DNA from 4 places in the Caballeronia sp. EK genome. Region 4 is predicted to be linked to each of the others. Evidence: predicted binding sites of a transcription regulator. Region 4 holds the regulator's gene; each other region holds the start of a gene.
The links. The regulator FliA, encoded in region 4, starts transcription of late flagellar genes. The targets are predictions, from matches to a motif close to CTAAAGTTTNNNNNNNNNNNGCCGNTA.

Region 1: a site for FliA is predicted at 1,874-1,900, ahead of flgM (flagellar biosynthesis anti-sigma factor FlgM). Genes of this name have one in related genera too.
Region 2: a site for FliA is predicted at 1,672-1,698, ahead of IAG25_RS16485 (DUF4088 family protein). Genes of this name have one in related genera too.
Region 3: a site for FliA is predicted at 2,862-2,888, ahead of motA (flagellar motor stator protein MotA). Genes of this name have one in related genera too.

The regions. Positions count from the first base shown of each region.
Region 1 covers NZ_JACSUE010000001.1:77,780-82,707, forward strand. Annotated here, with positions in the region: gene IAG25_RS00350 (DUF1987 domain-containing protein) at 1-6, shown strand, start outside; gene IAG25_RS00355 (GGDEF domain-containing protein) at 9-734, shown strand; gene IAG25_RS00360 (CHAD domain-containing protein) at 838-1,746, shown strand; gene flgM (flagellar biosynthesis anti-sigma factor FlgM) at 1,930-2,220, shown strand; gene IAG25_RS00370 (cupin domain-containing protein) at 2,236-2,736, opposite strand; gene IAG25_RS00375 (sulfite exporter TauE/SafE family protein) at 2,836-3,612, opposite strand; gene IAG25_RS42210 (DUF4952 domain-containing protein) at 4,041-4,385, opposite strand; gene IAG25_RS00385 (hypothetical protein) at 4,475-4,928, opposite strand, start outside.
Region 2 covers NZ_JACSUE010000005.1:203,146-208,073, reverse strand. Annotated here, with positions in the region: gene IAG25_RS16490 (ATP-dependent helicase) at 1-823, shown strand, start outside; gene IAG25_RS16485 (DUF4088 family protein) at 820-1,584, opposite strand; gene IAG25_RS16480 (AzlD domain-containing protein) at 1,750-2,073, opposite strand; gene IAG25_RS16475 (AzlC family ABC transporter permease) at 2,070-2,834, opposite strand; gene IAG25_RS16470 (helix-turn-helix transcriptional regulator) at 2,920-3,741, opposite strand; gene IAG25_RS16465 (CreA family protein) at 3,816-4,301, opposite strand; gene IAG25_RS16460 (FadR/GntR family transcriptional regulator) at 4,603-4,928, opposite strand, start outside.
Region 3 covers NZ_JACSUE010000016.1:56,080-61,007, forward strand. Annotated here, with positions in the region: gene cheA (chemotaxis protein CheA) at 1-446, opposite strand, end outside; gene IAG25_RS33545 (response regulator) at 498-875, opposite strand; gene motB (flagellar motor protein MotB) at 943-1,941, opposite strand; gene motA (flagellar motor stator protein MotA) at 1,955-2,815, opposite strand; gene flhC (flagellar transcriptional regulator FlhC) at 2,956-3,522, opposite strand; gene flhD (flagellar transcriptional regulator FlhD) at 3,541-3,858, opposite strand; gene IAG25_RS33570 (glycosyltransferase family 4 protein) at 4,517-4,928, shown strand, end outside.
Region 4 covers NZ_JACSUE010000012.1:304-5,231, forward strand. Annotated here, with positions in the region: gene IAG25_RS29930 (aromatic ring-hydroxylating oxygenase subunit alpha) at 1-816, opposite strand, end outside; gene IAG25_RS29935 (GGDEF domain-containing protein) at 1,007-2,101, shown strand; gene IAG25_RS29940 (RNA polymerase sigma factor FliA) at 2,103-2,837, opposite strand; gene IAG25_RS29945 (MinD/ParA family ATP-binding protein) at 2,853-3,770, opposite strand; gene flhF (flagellar biosynthesis protein FlhF) at 3,763-4,928, opposite strand, start outside.

The DNA of each region.
Region 1 (4,928 bases), on a different contig from region 4:
CGTTAAGGATGCCCTCGACATCCTCGCCTGATCTGCCTCCGGACGCGGCGCCCGATCTGTTTCAGAAAGAGAGCGCGGCGCTCGTGAAAGCCCGCGCCGTGCATGCGGCCGCCGATGCGGATGCGCATGTATATCGCGAGTCGCTTGGCGAACTCATCGATCATTTCGAGCGGCTGATGCGGGACACGCGGCGTTTGATCGGCAGAAGCGATCGTGCCGAGCGCGAGATGCAGGCGCTTGCCACGCAGCTCGAACATCGCGCGTCGCACGATGCGCTGACAGGCGTGCTCAATCGCAGCGCCGTGATCGAGCGGACCGGCAAGATGCTGCGCACGAACAGCGCGGTGATGATTGTCCTGGACATCGACGAGTTCAAACGGATCAACGACGATTTCGGCCATCCCACAGGCGACGCAGTGATACTGGGCGTCGTCGATTGTCTGCGGCGAATCGTGGGCGAGCGCGGCTTCATCGGGCGCGTGGGTGGAGAGGAATTCACGGTGCTGTTGCCCGGTCATGATCCTTCCAGCGCCGCACTTCTTGCGGAACGCATGCGCGAAGCCATCAGCGATTCGCTGATTGTTCCGCCGGTAGATCGCCGCATCACCGCGAGTTTCGGCATCAGCAACAATGAAGCCGGAGCCGGCTTCGACACGGCCTATGCGTCGGCCGATGCAGCGCTCTATCGCGCCAAGCGAGGCGGGCGCAACCGCGTCGAATTCGCCGATCGATAAACGGGTTCTACCTTCATCAAATCGTCATCGAGTTCAGCTTTCGGGCACTTCGCTGTGGTATGGTCAAGTCCACCAAAATTCTGTCTGACTCGAGGCCTCGATGGTGGATATGGATGCTGACTGGCCCTTGCCGCGGCCGATCAATTTCAAGGAAGGCCGACGACCGGCCGATTCATCGACACCCGACGCGGAATCAATCGCGAGCACGTTTTCATCATTGGCGGCACCCGTGGTCGCCGAAGCCGTGAGGCGGGCGCGAGAAGTCGCCACGGATTGCGATGCCGAAGCATTCCATCAGCTTCGCGTCTCCTTCAGAAAACTGCGTGCCTTGTACTGGGCCTATTCGCCTTATCTCGGCGAAGAAGCGACCGCACACGCCACCGAAGAATTCAAGCGCCTGGCCGCTGTCGCCGGTGGAACGCGAGACTGGGATATCGCCGGCGATCTTCTGAAAGCCGCGCAGGCGTCGCGTGCATCGATGGGCATTCTCGTGGCCGCCGCGAGAGAAAAGCGGGCGCAGGCCGTGGTGCATAGCCAGACGATGATCAAGAGCGATGATGTCGAATCGTTTCTCAACGACGTCCTGCTTCGCGCGCAGATCGCATTGGAGTCGAGCTGCAACGATCTTCCCATTCGGGACTTCGCGGAGGATCGTGTTCGCCGGGCGGAGCGCGCGCTGAAGAAGCGCAGCAGATATGCATCGCGTAACGAGACCGCCCACGAGGAAGATCTCCATGACGTTCGCAAGGCCGGCAAGAAGCTGCGCTATCTGCTCGAGTTTTTTCAGCCCGTGATCAAGGGCGGACACGATCGCACGATCAAGGAATTGACGTCGGTGCAGAACAAGCTCGGCCAGTTCAACGACATCGCCGCGAGTGAAATGCTGATTCGCGACGCCTCATTCGACGACGTTCCGCCCGAAGTCGTGCAGGAGTCGCTGCAATGGCTGGAGAAGCAAAAGTGCCGGCGCATGCGCGCCGCAGCGCGACGCGTTCGAGCCATCGCGAGTTGACGCGATCGCCCTTGTGTGGCTTTGCTCACACTTTGTTTCAATTTGTTTCAAACGACTGAGACGCCCGCCCGATAAGGCTTCGCGGGTTGCGGCAAACGTCGGGATCGGTCACGCGTTCCCGCGCATGGTGAAGATTTCAAACCCCGGACCGTTAAAGGATTCAACACGTCGGGAGTAGACACCATGAAAATCGAATCCATTAACTACACGCTCGCAGCCGCCCAGAACGACACGCAACGCGCGACGAAAGGCGCCGTGCAGTCGGTGAGCGCCGCCGGTGCGCTGAACTCGACGGTGAATCTGTCGTCGATGTCTGCGCTGGGAGAATCGAGCGGTTCCGATATCGATACGGCCAGGGTCGAGTCGATCAAGGCCGCGCTGCGTGACGGTAGCTACAAGATCGATTCGGGCAATATCGCCGACGGCATGCTGAGCACCGCGCGCGACCTGCTGCAAGCGAGAAGCCACATCTGACCGCGCGTACGCCCGTTACGCGCTCAACGCGTCGGGCGCGAGTTCGGCGGACATCGTAAGCGGCGGACCGACAAACTCGATGTGCCACTCGTCGCCGAATGCTTTCAACACCGCCGGGTCCGGCGAACCATTCGCCATCACGTCACCGAGTTCGCTGAAAAACGCGTTGGCGTCCCAGCCAGGCGTGACCAGCACCAGCATGCGCGACGGTCGATCGTCGATGTTGATGAAACGGTGCGTGGTGCCTTGCTTCGCGACTATCGTCTCGCCTGCGCTAACGACGGTCTGCTTACCGTCCACGTCGAAAAGATAACGGCCTTGCACGACGTGAAAGACTTCCGTCTCGATCTCATGCCGATGCTGCGGCGGGCCGAACCCGGGCTGGTTCGTCGTTTCCAGTAGCGTCGCCGATGCGCCCGTCGCTTTCGAATCGATTCGTACTTGAAGACGCAGCCCGATGGCCGGAATATCGATAGGGGCGGCATTCTGCTCGCCGTGCAGGAAATCTGTTTTCATGACGTTTCTCCTTGAATCAGGGTGCGGGGTCCGCGGCCCGGTCAACGTCATGATGTCGGCGGCGACTTAGCTCAGAATTACTGCGAGGCGCGTCTTCGATCAGTGCAGCAAGTGAGCGAAATAACGTATCGACAGGTTAGCCAGCTCGCCCACGATCACGACGATGAGAAGGCCCACGATCCAGCGCCGTGCCTGCTCGGAGATGGCGAGCCGCGCACCCAGCAGGCCACCGGCGACGCTGCCGAGCGCCATGATGCCGCCCGTCGTCCAGTCGACGCTCTCGTGCCCGGCGAAGATTGCCATCGCCACCGCGGTCGCCGTGGCGGTCGCGACGTTTCTGAGCGCGTTCGCCTCGGGCAGCGCGAAGTCCGCCGCGAGGACGAGAACGAGCAGCATGTACGTTCCGGCATCCAGCACGATGAAGCCTGTCCAGACGCCGACGCAGAAAAGCAGAAGCATCACCTTCCAGTCGACTCGCGCGTCGCCTTTGGCGGCCGAGTTCAACAGCTTCTTGAGGTTGGTGAGGATGAGAACCAGCGCGACGGCCACGGCCACCACGATCACCATCCGAAGATCGTGACCGGGAATCCGTTCGCTCAGTAGCGCTCCTGCTGCCGCGCCCAGCGTGATCGGACCGGCCGTGCTCAGCGTGCGTCGCCAGGGGATGGCCCCGCGTCGCGCCAGTCCGACCGTGGCAGCAATGGCGCCGACGAGAACCGGAACGCGGTTGGTCGCATTGGCGGTGACGGCATGCAGACCGACCGACATCAGAACCGGAAGGGATACGGCAGATCCCGAAGAGGCGACCGCGTTGAGAAAGCCGCAAAACAGGCCGGCAGCGATAATGATGACGATGGTGTCGGGGGTTAAAACCATGGTGCTTGATCGGCTCGGATGCGTAGCGGGGCGCGCTCGTCCGGTGGGGGAGCGGTGGTTGCGTGCCGGGGGAGGTGGGCACGCGGGAAGTGTCGCTGGCTTGACTTAGTTGAGAATTACTTCGAGGGACGTGCGTCGAGTACTACGATGGGTGCGGCGAGCGCGTCAGCGAGCGCATAACGGGAAGCCCGACTGGTCGCCGAGTAGCGCGGCTAAATCCGGACGCGCTCATTTGCTTCCTGCCGGTGGCTTGCGAGAAGCATGCGAGCACGGCGCACGTTTGGGGCGTCGACAGGCGGGTGATGGTGGCCTCGTGCACCAGCGCGCGGGGGGCGCGTTTGCGTCAACCGCAGGAACTTCGGCCATCCGATAGCGGGTTAGGAACGCAACTGTTATGTCTCGAAAAAAAGCCGCCATGCATGATGCACTCAGGGACTTCGAAGATAGTGAGTCACGGTCAAGTGGAAAAACGGAACTTTTGGTAGGTCTCGACGCGAACTGACTGTTGTTTCTGCTGCCATGGAAACTTCATATTCGGAACCGTCCCGACCTTTGAAGTTCCCTCTACTGGTTTCCCAAATGCAACAGGCGCGTTTAAGGCGTCGAACGTGAGCGAGCTTGACCAGCCAGTTTTCGACGCTCGTGACATCTTTCCCTTGTACACGGTATTCCGCGCTGAGCTTGTCTATTCCGCCAAACTCTCCGGGCTTACACGCAACGAACTTTACGTCCGCGCGCTGAAGTCCTTCCGCTTTGAGAAAGTCGCCGCACATCGTTGGCGGGTCTAGTCGCTCGCTTGGCGGGTTCTCGTCTGCGCGAGCACCGCTTAACGCAACGGCTAGAAGGCAAGTTATAAACCACCTCACTTCGCTACCTCAATCATGGCGACGTACTTTCCCTGCTCATTAGGCAGACGATGCGAGATCAGGAAGCTATAAACATCATTCCATCGATCTAGTGCATAAGCGGTCACGCACCCTTCAGAGAGGTTGCCAATGTGAATGTATCTGCTCGAATTTCCGCGCGAACCTGCCAATTCGAGAGGAAACCACACCTGGTCCGCTACGATGTCTCCGAGGCCTTTCGTTTTTGCGTAGTCGACGTAGAAGTTTGTGTACGAAGCGTCATGCGGCGCATCCGGGGCCATGATACGGTGAGTTCCAACAGGTATTGGCGTAAAACTTCCGTTCCAGACCGAATTCAACGTTACAGTAATTGCGTTGCTTACTCCCGGAATGGCAAGCGTCCCCCACTGTTGGTCTAGCGCTTGATTGTTCCGAGGCTCCGAAAGCGCCACAGACCGCTTTCCATAACGA
Region 2 (4,928 bases), on a different contig from region 4:
GGCGGAGAATCCGCGCGACCGCGTCGCGGGTTTTCGGGTCGCGCAGTTGCTGCCGGGCATCGGTCCGGCCATCGCCGGGCGCTTGCTGGATAGCGTCGCGCAAGATCAGGCACCGGCCGCGATCGCACGATTTCAGGCTCCCGCGCGAGCCAGCGAAGACTGGCCGCGCTTCGTCGGGCTAATGGCGAAACTTTGCGGCCGCGAATCCGGCTGGCCGGCCGAGTTCGAAATGATCCGCCGCTGGTATGAGCCGCATCTGGAGCGCAATCACGAGGACGCGGCAATCCGCATCGGCGATGTGCTGCAGATGGAGAGCATCGCGGCGACGTATCCCACGCGCGAGCGCTTTCTCACCGAACTCACGCTCGATCCGCCCGACGCGACGAGCGACGAATCCGGCGTGCCGATGCTCGACGAGGATTATCTGATTCTCTCGACCATCCACTCGGCGAAGGGCCAGGAGTGGCGCAACGTGTTCGTGCTGAACGGCGTGGACGGCTGCATTCCGTCCGATCTGGGCACGGGCAGCGACGAGGAAATCGACGAGGAGCGGCGTCTGCTCTACGTGGCGATGACGCGCGCGAAGGAAGACCTGCACATCGTCACGCCGCAGCGGTTCTACGTGCACAACCAGACGCATCTGGGCGACCGGCACGTCTGGGCGCAGCGCACGCGCTTCATCCCGCCGCATCTGATGCAGAACTTCGAAGCGGCCGCGTGGCCGCCGGTGATCGTACCCGCCGCGCCGACGGCGGCGGGGCTGGCGGCGGCCGCGAAAGCAAAAATCGATATCGCGGCGCGCCTGAAGGGAATGTGGGATTAACGCTGCGCGCGTGACGGTCGCGGAGCGCGCGGCGACGGTGCAAAGATGCTGCGCAGCCACGCGGCGAAGCGCGTGAAGCCGTCGTAAGGCTCTTCGACGAACAGTTCGGGCCGCAGCGAGCGCACATATTCCAGCACCTGTTGCGCTTCCTGCTTCTGGATCGACCCATAGAAAATGCCGAGCCGCAGCAGGCAGCGCAGTTCGCCCAGCTTTTCACGCGCGGTCGAGCCGATGCTCGTCTCCACGGAAATCTTCGTTTCGTACACGCGCTGGCGCAGCGAATCGGCGAGACGCCACGCGGGCGTCTGCATCTTTTCCTCGACTTCGCGAATGTCCGCCGCAGCCGATTTCATCTGCGACGCGAGCATGTCCACTTGCGACACGTCGCCCTTCGCCTCGGTGACGATCGCGGTCGCCCACGCGCGCGACGCCGCGATGAGATCCTCCGCTGTCCAGTCGGCGCGTATGGCGAACGCGAATCCGTGCTCGGAGGCCTGACGGATCAGAATTTCGACGACATCGGGAAACTCCTTGTCGAGCGCGCGCTTGGCCCACGCGTACTGGCCGTGCGTGAGCATGCGCTGCACCGCCTGCTCGGTCAGCGGCGTGTCGTTGTCCAGCAGCTTCGCGCGCAGGAAGTCTTCGAACGTCGGCGTGACGAATTGCGGATCCAGCTTCAGCGACAGGCGCATGAACGCTTCGAAATCGCGATGCAGCGAAGCGATCGTCTCTTCGCGCAACGAAAGGGTGATTTGACGCATGTTGGTTCCCGGTTCCGCGTCCGGATGGTCCGGAGCGCGAGAAATGCCTTTGGCGCCGCTCTCGGGGCGGAGTCCATTCGTTTCTGATATCGGCGCGATTTCCGGGAACTTGAGGATTTTTCGATGCTTTTTGAAAGCCGTTGGCTAGCGAATTGACGGAAACGTTTAGCGCAGCACGGCGAACTGCCAGACGAAAAATACCGTCAGCGACACCGCAATCGTCAAAAGCGGCCGTTTCGTGAGCGCGCAAACGATGATCGCGACAATTGCCGCCACGAGTTGCGGATTGCGCCAGGTGATCTCGGCGCCGTTGCCGTGCGGCGAGACGGCCATCGGCACGATGATCGCCGTGAGCACGGTCACCGGCACGAACGAGAGCGCGGTGCGCACGATCGGCGGAAAGGGCAGGCGCTCGCCCAGCACGAATACGGCGGCGCGGATCACATATGTGACCACCGCCATGCCGAGGATCAGCGTGATGTAGTTCATTGCGTGCGCTCCTTGGCGTTCTTCAGGCGGTTTTTCTCGTGCGGCCGGTTCTCCATCAGCGTGAGCACCATGCCGACGGCGACGCCCACGAACACCGCCGCGAGCAGCCCGAGCTTGTACGGCCAGCCCTGCCAAGCGAAGGACAGCACGCCCGATGCGAGCGCGGCCGCGACGAAACGCACAGCCACGAGCTGCGGCACGATGATCGCGATGAACGTCGCGACCATCGCGAAGTCGAGGCCGAGCGACTTCAAACCGGGAAACGCCGCGCCGAACAACAGGCCGAGGAGCGTCCACAACTGCCAGTTCAGGTACATCGCGACGCCGGAGCCGAAAAAGTAATGCGGACCGGTCTCGCCCGGCGCGCGCTTCTGATAATGCGCGTAGGCGACGGCGAAGACTTCGTCGGTGAGAACGCCCGCGAGCGCCCAGCGCCAGCGGCGCGGCAGATGCGCGACATACGGCGCGAGCGTCGCCGAATAGAGCACGTGTCGCAGATTGACGACGAGCGTCGTCGCCCAGATGACGGCGAAGCTCGCATGCGACGCGATCAGGCCGACCGCGATGAACTGCGCGGAGCCCGCGAACACCGCGAGCGACATCAACTGGCCATGCCAGAGCGCGAGCGGACTTGCGGTGACGAGCGTGCCGAAGATCACGCCGAAGGGCGCGGCGCCGATCATCATCGGAATGGTGTCGCGCGCGCCGGCAGCGAATTCGCGCAATGCGGCGCCGGAAGGTTGTGCGGGTGTTGCTTTCAAGGTTTCCTCCTATGGAAGCGAGGATACGCAAGACGCCGGCTTACGCGCTTGTACGTTCTTGCGCTTTCCTGGCTGGGCGGAGCGCTCAGCGCCAGCGGCCGGGCGGCACGCCGAACGTCCGCTTGAAATGGCGCGTGAAATGACTCTGGTCGGTGAAGCCGCTCGCCGCGGCGACGTCGGTCACGGATGCGCCCGCGCGCAATGCCGGCAACGCGCGCACGATACGCAACTGGTTGCGCCATGCGTGCGGCGCGAGGCCCGTTTCGCGTGTGAAGAGACGCGCCGCGTGGAAGGTCGAGAGACCGACCGTCTGCGCGAGTTCGGCGAGCGTGACCGGTTCGAGCAGATCGTCGGCGAGGCGGGATTTCATCGCCGTGACGCGGTGTGTGTCGGCGGCGAGCGGCGCGATGTCCGGGCGTTCCAGCGCATGGCGGCCGAGCAGCGTCGTCACGGCATCGACGAGCGCCAGTTCCGCGGCAAGCGGATCCGCGCCGCTTTCCAGCAACCGATGCGCGACGACCAGGCGCCGCGCCAGATCGGGATCGCGGATGATGTCATCGGGAAACCAGGGCGACGATTCCCGCCGCCCCGACATGTCCCGCGCGAGGCCTTCGACGAACGGCACCGGCAGATAGAACACGCGATAGCGCCAGCCCGCATCGACGGCCCGCGCGCCCGTATGCACCTCGCCGGGATTGATCACCGGCACCGAGCCCGTTTCGGCCACGTGATGCGCACCGCGATAGTCGTAGCATTCCGCGCCGGCTTCGATGACGGGCACCGTGTAGGCGTCGTGCCAGTGCGGCGAGAATTCGTGATCGTAGTATTCGGCCGTGACCATGTCCGCGTCCGGCACGAGCGGCGAGCGCCAGTAGCGTGCGGCGTTGCGGAAACGGTCGGCGTTCATCGTCGGGAAGTTCTGAAGCGGGCGGAATCGCTCAGTTTACAACTTTGCTACGCGCCGGACAGGACAGTTGCGCATCACTTCACCGGTATGGTCGTGCCTTCGGGCACCGGCACGGCGGTCACGCTGTTCTTCGGGCTGCCGGTCGCGACGCGGTCGCTGTACGTCAGATAGACGAGCGTATTGCGTTTCGCATCGACGATGCGCACCACGTGCAGCGTCTTGAAGATGAACGACATGCCGGCCGAGAACACATCGGTTTTCTGCTTGAGCGGCTGTGCGATCTTGATCGGCCCGACCTGACGGCAGGCGATGGACGCTTCGGTCGGGTCTTCCGCGATGCCGAGCGTGCCTTTGACTCCGCCCGTGCGCGCGCGCGACACGTAGCAGGTCACGCCCTGGACGAGCGGGTCGTCGTAAGCGTCGACGCTCACGCGATCCGAACCGGTGAAACGGAAATTGGTGTTGACGCTGGCGATCTCCTCCGCGTGCGCGAATCCCGCGCCGAGGAGGGTGGCGAGCAAGGCCAGATTTCGGGCGAGCGCAAGGACGGAGGGTTTCATCATCGTCTTCCGGAAATGAGAAAGGGCGTCGTATTGTATCGACGCCCTTGGCTCTTCGATGCATCTCGCGCTTCGCATGCAGTCAATGAAAGATCAGATACAGAATCACCAGCACGATCACCGGCACGCCGAGCAACCATCCGAGTAGGTAAGGCATGTCGTCCTCCTTCGCGTGTTGTTGTTGACGATTCCAGTATCGCGAGGAAGGCGGGCGCGCGTTAGCCGTGCATGTCCGAAATCTGTGTAGGTGTTGTCCTATCAGGACTTTCTCGCGGCTTACAGATTCGTAAGGCGATTCGATTCAGGCGACGCGCTTCTTCCGTGCCGCGATGTCGGCGTAGAGCGTGCGCACGTAGTCGAGATGCGCGCCCGCGCACTCGCGCGCACGGGCGGGATCGCGCGCGACGATCGCATCGAAGATCGCGCGATGCTGCGTCATCAGATTCGCTTCGACTTCATCGTCGTAATCGACGAGACGATGCGAGGTCAGCATCGATTCGCGAACCAGTTCGTTGAGGCCGTGCATGACGTGCGTGAGCGCCACGTTGTGCGTCGCGTCGGCGATCGCGAGATGGAACGCCGCATCCTTTTCCGCGATGCGCGTGCTCTTGTCGGCGACGGCGGTCT
Region 3 (4,928 bases), on a different contig from region 4:
TTCTCCGTGCCCGGCAGCGAGGGCGGCTCGATCTGGCTCGGCTGACCGCCTTCGGCCTGCTCGTTCTTCAGGCGCTCCAGCTTCGCGCAGATCGCGGCGGCCGCGGCTGCATCCGGCTCCGTGCTCGCGCGATAGGCGGCGAGCTGATCCGAGAGCACGTCCTTGGTCGCGAGAAACGTGTCGATCATGTCGCGGCGCAGGACGAGCTCGTTGTTGCGCGCCCGGTCGAGCAGCGATTCGAGGATGTGCGTCGTCTCGGTGAGCGCGGTGAAGCCGAACGTGGCCGCGCCGCCCTTGATCGAGTGCGCCGCGCGGAAGATCGCCGCGAGGTCTTCCGGGTCCGGATTCGCGATGTCCAGAACGAGCAGCAGTTGCTCCATCTGCGCGAGCAGTTCATCCGCTTCGTCGAAGAAGGTTTGATAGAACTGGGTAATGTCGAGTGTCATGCTTGAGTCACCGTCGGCGCGTGGGTGCGCGGGTTGTCTTTTGCTTTCGCTTCAGTGCTGCGTGTCTTCCGAGAGCGCGGCGACCAGTTCGGTCAGCAGGTCCGGATCGAGCGGCTTTTCGATCCAGCCCGTCGCGCCCGCCGAGCGCGCCGCGTCCTTGAAGGGCTCGCCGCCTTCGGTCGTGAGGACCAGGATCGGCGTCGCCCGGTAGGCGTGGTTCGCGCGCAGCGCCACGATCAGATCGAGTCCGCTTCTGCCCGGCATGTGCTGGTCGGTCAGAACCAGGTCGAAGCGCTCCGCGAGCGCCCACTCCAGCCCTTCGTCGCCGTCCGACGCGACGGTCACTTCGTAACCCGCCGTCGCCAGCGTCGCCGAGAGGATTTGCCGCATCGCGGCCGAATCGTCGATTGCCAGAATGTTTTTGATCATGTTTGTCTCTTGCCGTGATGACGGTCGAAACGTGCCGAGTCTTGAGCCTGTTTTTCGAGCAATTTGCTCATTGCGCCGCGGGCCGGGCCGCGATGCCGGGAATAAGCTGGCCGAGCGCAGTCGTCGGCGCGCCTTGCGCGTCCGTGCCGTTGTCGAGCGTCGCGCCCGGCGAGCCGTCGTCGCGCAGCATCGACATTTCCGTCTTGCGATTGAGCACGATGACGCTGATGCGCCGGTTCTCCGGATCGAGCGGATCCTTCTTGTTCAGGTTCTGCGTCGACGCGAGCCCGAGCACGCGCATCACTTTCGCTTCGTCCATGCCGCCCGCGACCAGCTCGCGCCGCGACGCGTTCGCGCGGTCCGCCGACAGCTCCCAGTTGCTGTAACCCTTCTCGCCGCCCGCGTACTTCACGGCGTCGGTGTGTCCCTGCACGACGATGCGGTTCGGCACGTCGTTGAGTGTCTTGCCGATCTCGCGCAGGATGTCGCGCATGTAGGGCTGCACGGCGTTGCTGGAGAGCGCGAACATCGGGCGCTTCTGCGTATCGACGATCTCGATGCGCAAGCCCTGTTGCGTCGACTCGATGCGGATCTGCTGCTTGAACTGGCGCAGCGTCGGATTGGCCTCGATCGCGGCCATAAGCTTCACCTGCAGATCATGCAGGCGCACCTGCTCGCGCCGTTCGAGCTCGCCTTGCGCGGCCTTGAGCAATTCTTCGTCGTTGTTGGACGAGGCGCGCTGCGCGAGCTGCGTGCTGCCGTCGGACCTGCGCGCCGCGCCCGCTTCGTTGCTGGAAATATCGCGGCCGCCGCCGATGAGAATGCTGTTGTCCATGCCGACGGACTTGCCGCCGACCATCGCGGCCTTGAGCGGCATGTTGAAGTACTCGGCGATGCCGCGCCGCTGCACCGGCGACGTCGACGAAAGCAGCCACATCAGCAGGAAGAACGCCATCATCGCGGTCATGAAGTCCGCGTAGGCGAGCTTCCACGCGCCGCCGTGATGCCCCTTCTTGCCGGCGACGATGCGCTTGATGAAGATGGGCCGTTCGCTGTCGTTGCTCATCGCTGTGCTCCGGTCACTTCGACTTGACCCGGCGCACGTGTTCTTCCAGTTCGGAGAACGACGGACGTTCCGTCGAGAACAGCACCTTGCGGCCGAACTCCACCGCGATCGCGGGCGCGTAGCCGTTCAGGCTCGCGAGAATGGTCACCTTGATGCACTGGAACATCTTGGTCTGCTCCGCGACGCGCTGTTCCGCGACATTCGCGAGCGGCCCGATGAAACCGTAGGAAAGGAGAATGCCGAGGAAGGTGCCGACGAGCGCCTGCGCGATCATCTCGCCGAGAATCGCGGGCGGCTGATCGGCGGAGGCCATCGTGTGCACGACGCCCATCACGGCCGCGACGATGCCGAACGCGGGCATCGCGTCGCCGACCTTGGTCAGCGCGTGCGCGGGCGCTTCGCCCTCGACGTGATGCGTCTCGATTTCCTCGTCCATGAGGCTTTCGATTTCGAACGCGTTCATGTTGCCGCTGACCATGAGGCGCAGATAGTCCGTCAGAAATTCGACGATATGGTGATCGTCGAGAATCTTGGGGTACTGGCTGAAGACCGGGCTCTTCGCCGGATCTTCGATATCCGCCTCGAGCGCGAGCGTGCCTTCCTTGCGCGCCTTCGCGAGCAGCACGTAGAGCAGGCCCATCAGCTCCATGTACATGCTCTTGTCGTACTTCGCGCCCTTGAAGAGCGTCGGCAGAACCTGAATGGTCGCCTTGATGGTCTTGACGTTGTTGCCGAGGATGAACGCGCCGACGCCCGCGCCCGCGATCATCAGAATCTCGACCGGCTGCATGAGCGCGCCAAGGTGCCCGCCTTCGAGCGCGTAACCGCCGAAAACGGACAGCAATGTCACGAGCGATCCAACGAAAATCAGCACAGTCGAGTCCTCACGTTTTGATGCGGTAAGACCGCCGTTAAGTGGTTTACGGCACTCGACTGAAAAACTTTGGGGGCAAATCCGCAGGGGCGGCAAACGGTAAACCCCGTGTGGCAGCGGGCCGTGCCGGAAGTGCGGCGTCAGGCCGCGATGCCTGGAGCGCGTTCCGTCGCGCCGGACGATGCGATCGCCTTGCGCGTCTTGCCCGCGCGCGACGGCGGCTGGCACAGGCCGCAGACATAGCCCGCGCGCAGTTCGTACGCGTGCGCGACGAAGCGCCCGCCGCAGCGCGTGCAGGCGTTGGTCTGCAGCATGCCGGAATCGAAGTAGCGCACGAGTGTCCATGCGCGCGTGAGCGACAGCACGGGCTCGTCGCCGTGCATCTCGAGATGTTCGAGGTACAGGCGGTAGCTCTTGACGATCGTCAGAATCGTCGACTTCACGCCGCCGTGCGTATCGACGAAGCGATAAATCGCGTGAAACAGCGACGAGTGAATGTTCGGCTGCCAGGTCATGAACCAGTCGGTCGAGAACGGCAGCATGCCCTTCGGCGGCGACGCGCCCTTCAGCTCCTTGTAGAGCTTGATGAGACGGTCACGCGAGAGGCTCGTTTCCGCTTCGAGCAACTGCAGCCGCGCACCCAGTTCGATCAGTTCAATAGCCAGGGTGATTTCGCGGACTTCCGCGACCACGCTTTTTGTCGCCATCGGGGTGTCGCGCGCGGTTCAGCCGATCTGCTCGACGGGACCGTCGGCCAGCAGGATCGCCGCGTGGGCGTGCGCGAGCGCCGCGCTCTTGTCCTTGTCGGCGAGCGACGAGAGGAGCGTGTGATCGTCGAAACGAAAGCGGCACAGCAAATGGCTCGACGACGCCACTTTCACCGCCTGCGCGAGCGTCAGCGAGGTCAGCACCTGCGCGACCTGCGCGGAAAGCCCGAGGCGGTACATCGCCGAAACGCGGTCTTCCTGAAGGAGCCGCTGTGCGAGGAGCAAGTACGACAGATTCACCTCGCGGATTTCCGCGAGCGTACTCGTATTGCTGATCGTCATGTTTTTCCCCGAATCGATACTTGGCTGGTCAGGCCCGGCGGGTGAACGTTTGCTCGAATTCGCAAAGGACAGGCGAATGCGGCCCCGCGCGCGTTGTCTGGTCTCGATTCGATTGTCGCCGATGCCCGCGGCCGCGCCTGTAGGACAAACCTTCCGACGCAACGACGGAGTTTCGCGAAGATTCGTGTAGGAATATTTCTTACACGCCCACGCCCGTCGCTTGCCGATCGGCAGACATAAGTTATCGGCAATTATTCGTCTGACTTAATGCTGGCCTTCCGCTTTTCGCTGCGGGCCGCGCCAGACGATCAATAGCTGCAATGTTCGGCGCGCAGGACCGCAAATTGCTTATAAGAACCCCGCGGCGTGTTCCACGCTTCAAATCCGTCTACATCAACTTTTTTGGTGCAATTTCTGACTTCGTAACAGCACATGTTTCGCGCTGTAACAACGATAAGCGATTGAAAAATGACGTGAAATGCCGCTCTCGATCCCGATAATGGGCAGTAAGGGATAACCCGGTCGCGATGTTTTTCATCTCCGGGCCGATCTCGGGCGGCGTCTACACCACACGCGGCCCGCCCGAATGGCATGTGTTGAGCGCTCGACCGGAGCGTGACTGCAATGCCTCACCTACATGGAGAGTCACGTTATGCGAATCGCACAAATTGCACCGTTGCACGAAGCAGTTCCTCCGAAGTTTTACGGCGGCACTGAACGCGTCGTGTCTTATCTGACCGATGCGCTCGTCGAGCTCGGCCACGATGTAACCTTGTTCGCAAGCGGCGATTCGCAAACCAAGGCGACGCTCGACGCGGTGTGGCCGCGTGCGTTGCGTCTCGACCCGACCGTGCGCGATGCGCTCGCGCCGCACATGCTGCTGCTCGAAACCGTCCGCCAGCGCGCGCACGAGTTCGACGTGCTGCACTTCCACCTCGACTACATGCCGTTCCCGCTGTTCACCCAGATGGATACGCCCTTCGTGACGACGCTGCACGGCCGTCTCGATCTGCCGGAACTGCAGCCGATCTTCAACACGTTCACGAAGGCGAACGTCATTTCGA
Region 4 (4,928 bases):
AAGCGCCTGATCGGAATGCGTCGCGTCGTCCTCATGAATCGACACGAGCCACGCGCGCGTTTCCGTCTGCGTCACCGGCGACGCCGCCAGCATGATATGCAGCGCACCCTGTCCGCCCGACGCCATCTTCGTGAGACTCGCGATCAACGGCCGCTTCACGCGATACACATAATCGATCATCGCGCCGCCGCCCTGTCCAGGAATCCCCGCGGGTTGCCAGTATCGGCACTGCCGCGCCTCCAGTCCGCCATCGGCAGTCTGCACGACTTCATAATCCGGCACTTCCGTATGCGCGTCCTCGCCCAGAATCCCCACATGCACGAACGAAAAGTGCGCCATATCGAGAAAATTTTCGACGACGCGCGGCGCCGATGACCTCACCGTCTGCGGCGCGAGATTGATGCGCCGGCCACCGGGAATCGCGGCTTCGGGAAAGAAATCGAGCGCGTAGGCCGGCTCGCCGAAGCACATCCACACGACGCCGTACTTCTCCTCGCTGACGAATGTCGTCGCGCAGGCACGCTTCGGAGGACGCAACGAAGGATTCGACGGAATCCGCAAGCACTGCCCTTCGATGTCGTAACGCCAGCCGTGATACGGGCACACGATCTGATCGCGCATCACGTGCCCGAGCGACAACTGCGCGCCGCGATGCGGACAGTAATCGCGCCAAACATGCGCCGCGCCGCTACCGTCGCGCCACACGACGATGCACTCATCGGCGACGACAAAGCCGCGCGCGCCGCCTTCGGGGACGTCTTCGCTATTGCAGACCGGCAGCCATTCGCCGGCCAGAGAAATGGATTCGTCGCGCATCACGGTGAATCGGAAATAGAAGTGCGAAAGCCGTTATTACACGAAACACAGCGTCTTCGCAAAACGTTGCAAAATAGCGGATCGCTCGCTCGGCGCAATTCGATACCACGCCATAAAGTCGATGCCACGCGACGGGGCCGCAGTAAAGACAGCAAGATAAAAGAAAGAAATCACCATCCAGGGGTTCAGTATGGAGCAGGCGCATCAACCGGCACGCCGGCCTTATGCCTTCGCATGGTCCGAGCACCGGAATCCCGAACGCGAGCAGGCCACGCTGCGGGTCTGGATGGGAGCGGCGGTTCTTCTGGCCTACGGCATCTTCGCGTGGCTCCGCCCTTCCTACGATGCACTGGCGGTCGCGCGTCTCATCGCGCTCTACGTGTCTTACGGTGCTGCCACGCTGCTGATCGTCAACCGCATGAGCACGCCGTCGGAGAAGCGTCTCACGGTCACGACCATCGCCGATCAAACGCTGCTCGGGCTCGCGCTTGCAGCGGGCGGCGCGATCGCGCTGCCGCTCATCTGGGTGATGTTCTGGTTTCTGATCGGCTCGGGATGCCGTTACGGCAAGCGCACGCTCGCGGTGTCATGCGCGACGGCGCTCATCGTCGTGATGGCGCTCGGCGTCTGGCAGCCGTGGTGGCGCGCCAATCTTCCCGCCGCGATCGGGCTGGGTTTGAGCGTGCTGGGCGCATCGGTGTATTTGAGCGTACTCGTCGATCGCCTCGGCAATGCGAATCGCGATCTCGCGCGTCAGGCATCGACCGATCCGCTCACGGGCCTGTCCAACCGATACGCGCTCGAACGGATCGTCGATCGTGCGATGACCGCGCGCGAAACCGGCGGCGACGATGCCACCGCGCTCCTTCTCATCGATCTCGACGGCTTCAAGGAAGTGAACGATACCTACGGTCACGCCGTCGGCGACATGCTGCTGCAAGCCTTCGCGCAATCGCTCGCGAAGCGCATGCGCAAGTCGGACACCATCGCGCGTCTGGGCGGCGACGAGTTCGTCGTGCTTGCACATCAGGTGCGCGACCGCGCGGCGGTGCTATCGGTGGCCGACAGCATTCACTCGATTCTCGACGCGATGACATCGGTGCAGGAGCGGCCGGTGTCGGTATCGGCGAGCATCGGCGCGTGTCTGCTTTCGAGCGCGACGAGCGCGCAGCAATCCGGCATCACCGCCGTGCTGCGCGCCGCCGATCGTGCGATGTATCGCGCAAAAAGTCTCGGCGAAGGGAAAACGGTCTTCGCCGAAACGCGCGACTTCGAAACGAACTGAATCAGGCCTCGACACTCGTCCACGCCTGCTCGCGCAGCTTCGTGCGCAGACGTGCGACCGCCTGGCTGTGCAGCTGGCACACGCGCGATTCGCTCACTTCCATCACCGCGCCGATTTCGCGCAGGTTCAGGCCGCGTTCGTAGTAAAGGCTCATCAGCAGCTTCTCACGTTCGGGCAGCTTGTCGATCGCTTCGATCAGCGCGCCGCGCAGGCTGTCGTCGAGCAGCGCCGAAAGCGGATCCGAGCGATCGACGCAATAGCGGTCGAGGAACGGCTCGTCGTCGGCGGAGCGGTCGAAGTCTTCGTAGTAGATCAGCTGGCTGCCGTGCAGATCCTGGAGCATCGACTGATACTCGTCGAGCGGCATCTTCATGTGCTCGGCGATCTCCGTCTCGCTCGCGGAGCGGCCGAGGTTCTGCTCGACCTTATGCACCGCCGATTCCACTTCGCGCGACGTCTTGCGCATGCTGCGCGGCAGCCAGTCGTTGGCGCGCAGCTCGTCGAGCATCGCGCCGCGAATGCGCTGGCTCGCGTAGGTTTCGAATTGCGCGCCTTGATCTTCCTTGTAGCGGCTCGCCGCGTCCAGCAGACCGATCATGCCGGCCTGGATGAGATCGTCGAGATCGACGCTCGCCGGCATCTTGGCGACGAGCTGAAGCCCCAGCCGACGAACGAGCGGCGCATATTTCGTCAGGACGTCCGACTGTGAGAGTTTGCCTTGGGCGTTATACATCATGGTCACCTATCTTGATCACATCGACGCCGTGCTGCTCATTGCAAAGTCGTGAAGCGCGGCCACACGATGCGCCGCCTCCCGCCCGCCCTGTTCAGAGTCGCCAACCGGAATTCGCGCGTCTGGCTGGCCGTTCGCCGCGCGCATGTACGGCGCGGGGCGCATCGGCCAGTGGAGGAGCTCCGCCGCGATCGCGCGGTAGTCGCGTGCCGCGGCCGTGGCCGGGAACGCTTCGACTGCGCAGCGTGAGAGTTCCTTTGCCCGAGCGACGCGCGCATCCTCGGACACATACCCTGCCTGCACGAGCGACACGGCCAGATACCGGCTCGCGACGCCCGACAGGTTGTCGAATGCGACCGCCGCGTCGGCCGGGTTCTGCACGTGATTGATGAGCACGCGGAACTGGCCGATCGCATGGGCGTAGTGCAGGCGCTTCATGCACGCATACGCCTCGGTGATCGCCGACGCGGCAACCCGCGTCACGATGAGAAAGTCATGCGCCTGAGCCGCGAGCGTCGACAGCGCGCCGTGACGGTCCAGTTGCGCATCGATCAAAACGATGTCGGCCGGACCATCGAGCAATGCGCGGCACTGCGCGGCGTCGTGGCTGATGCGCTCGTCGCGCGGTGCGGCGATCTGCGAGAAGCCGAACGGCGTGCGCTCGACGACATCGGCGAGCGCGCGGCGGCCGGACATCACCGCGGCGAGCGTGCCTGCATCGGACAAACCCAGCATGCGGCTCACCGATCCCGCGTCCTGATGCTCGTCGATCACGAGCACATCCTTGCCGTGCACGGACAGCGCCGCGCCGAGATTCACCACCGCCGACGTGCACCCGATGCCCGCCGGCCCGCCCGCAACCGCCACCACGCGCGAACCGGCACGCGTGAGCAGCCGTCGCAGACCTTCCGCCTGGTCGAGCACGAACTTATCCAAAGTGCACCCCATGCAGTTCGGTCGTGGCGCGCGCGGACAATGCGGAGAGCAGCGCCGGCACTTCTTCGTCCTGCGGCACGAACGGCGAGCCGTCGCGGGGAATGCAGAATGCGCTCTTGATGAGAAAACGCTTGGTCGCGACGTACAGGTTCTCCGGCACCTTCTGGCCGGTCGACACGTAATGCACCGGCAGCTTGTAGCGGATGACCGTATCGAGCACGCCGCCGAGATTCGTCGCTTCGTCGAGCTTGGTCAGGATGCAGCCCGCGAGCGGCGGCTGATCCGCGGCGCTCTTGTATGCCTGCACGACTTCGTTGAGCGTGTCGCCGTGGCTCGTCGCGTTGAGCAGCAGGATGCGCTGCACCGGATGGCCCGCGCCGCACAGCATCGCGATCTGGTCGGAGACCATGCGGTCGCGCTGGCTCATGCCGATCGTGTCGATCAGCACGATATGTTTGTTGCGCAGCTCGGAAAGCGCGAGCTGCAGGTCCGCGGCGTCCTTCACCGCGTGAACCGACACGCCGAGAATCTTGCCGAAGATGCGCAGTTGCTCGTGCGCGCCGATCCGGTAGCTGTCGGTCGTAAGCAGCGCGACCTTGCTCGCGCCGAAGCGCATCACGCAGCGCGCCGCGAGCTTCGCGGTGGTCGTCGTCTTGCCGACGCCCGTCGGGCCCATCAGCGCGAACACGCCGCCGCGTTCCATCAGTGCATCTTCGCTATCCATCACCGGGATGTTCGATTCGAGCACTTCCTGCACCCATTCGAGCGCGCCTTCCACGCTTTCCATCTCCGGCATGTTGTCCACCATCATGCGGACGAGTTGCGCGGAGAAACCGGCGGCGAATAGACGCTTGGTCAGCGCGCCGCCCGTCGGATTGCGGCGCTGGCGCTCGCCCCAGAGCAGACCGGAGAAGTGCTCTTCCATCATCGAGCGCATCGACGAAAGCTCGTTCATCACCGTTTCGTTGACGACCTGCTCCATGCGTGCGCGGATCGCTTCGGTCACGACCGCCGCCGCGTTCGCCGGCAGACCTTCGAAGGCGCCTTCCTGCGCAGCCGGCGCGGTGCTCGCCGCCGGTGCTTCGGCGTGCGGCGCGCTCGCGTTGATCTTCTGCGCGGCGCGGCGTGCGGCGACCTGCGCGGCTTCGCGTGCCCAGT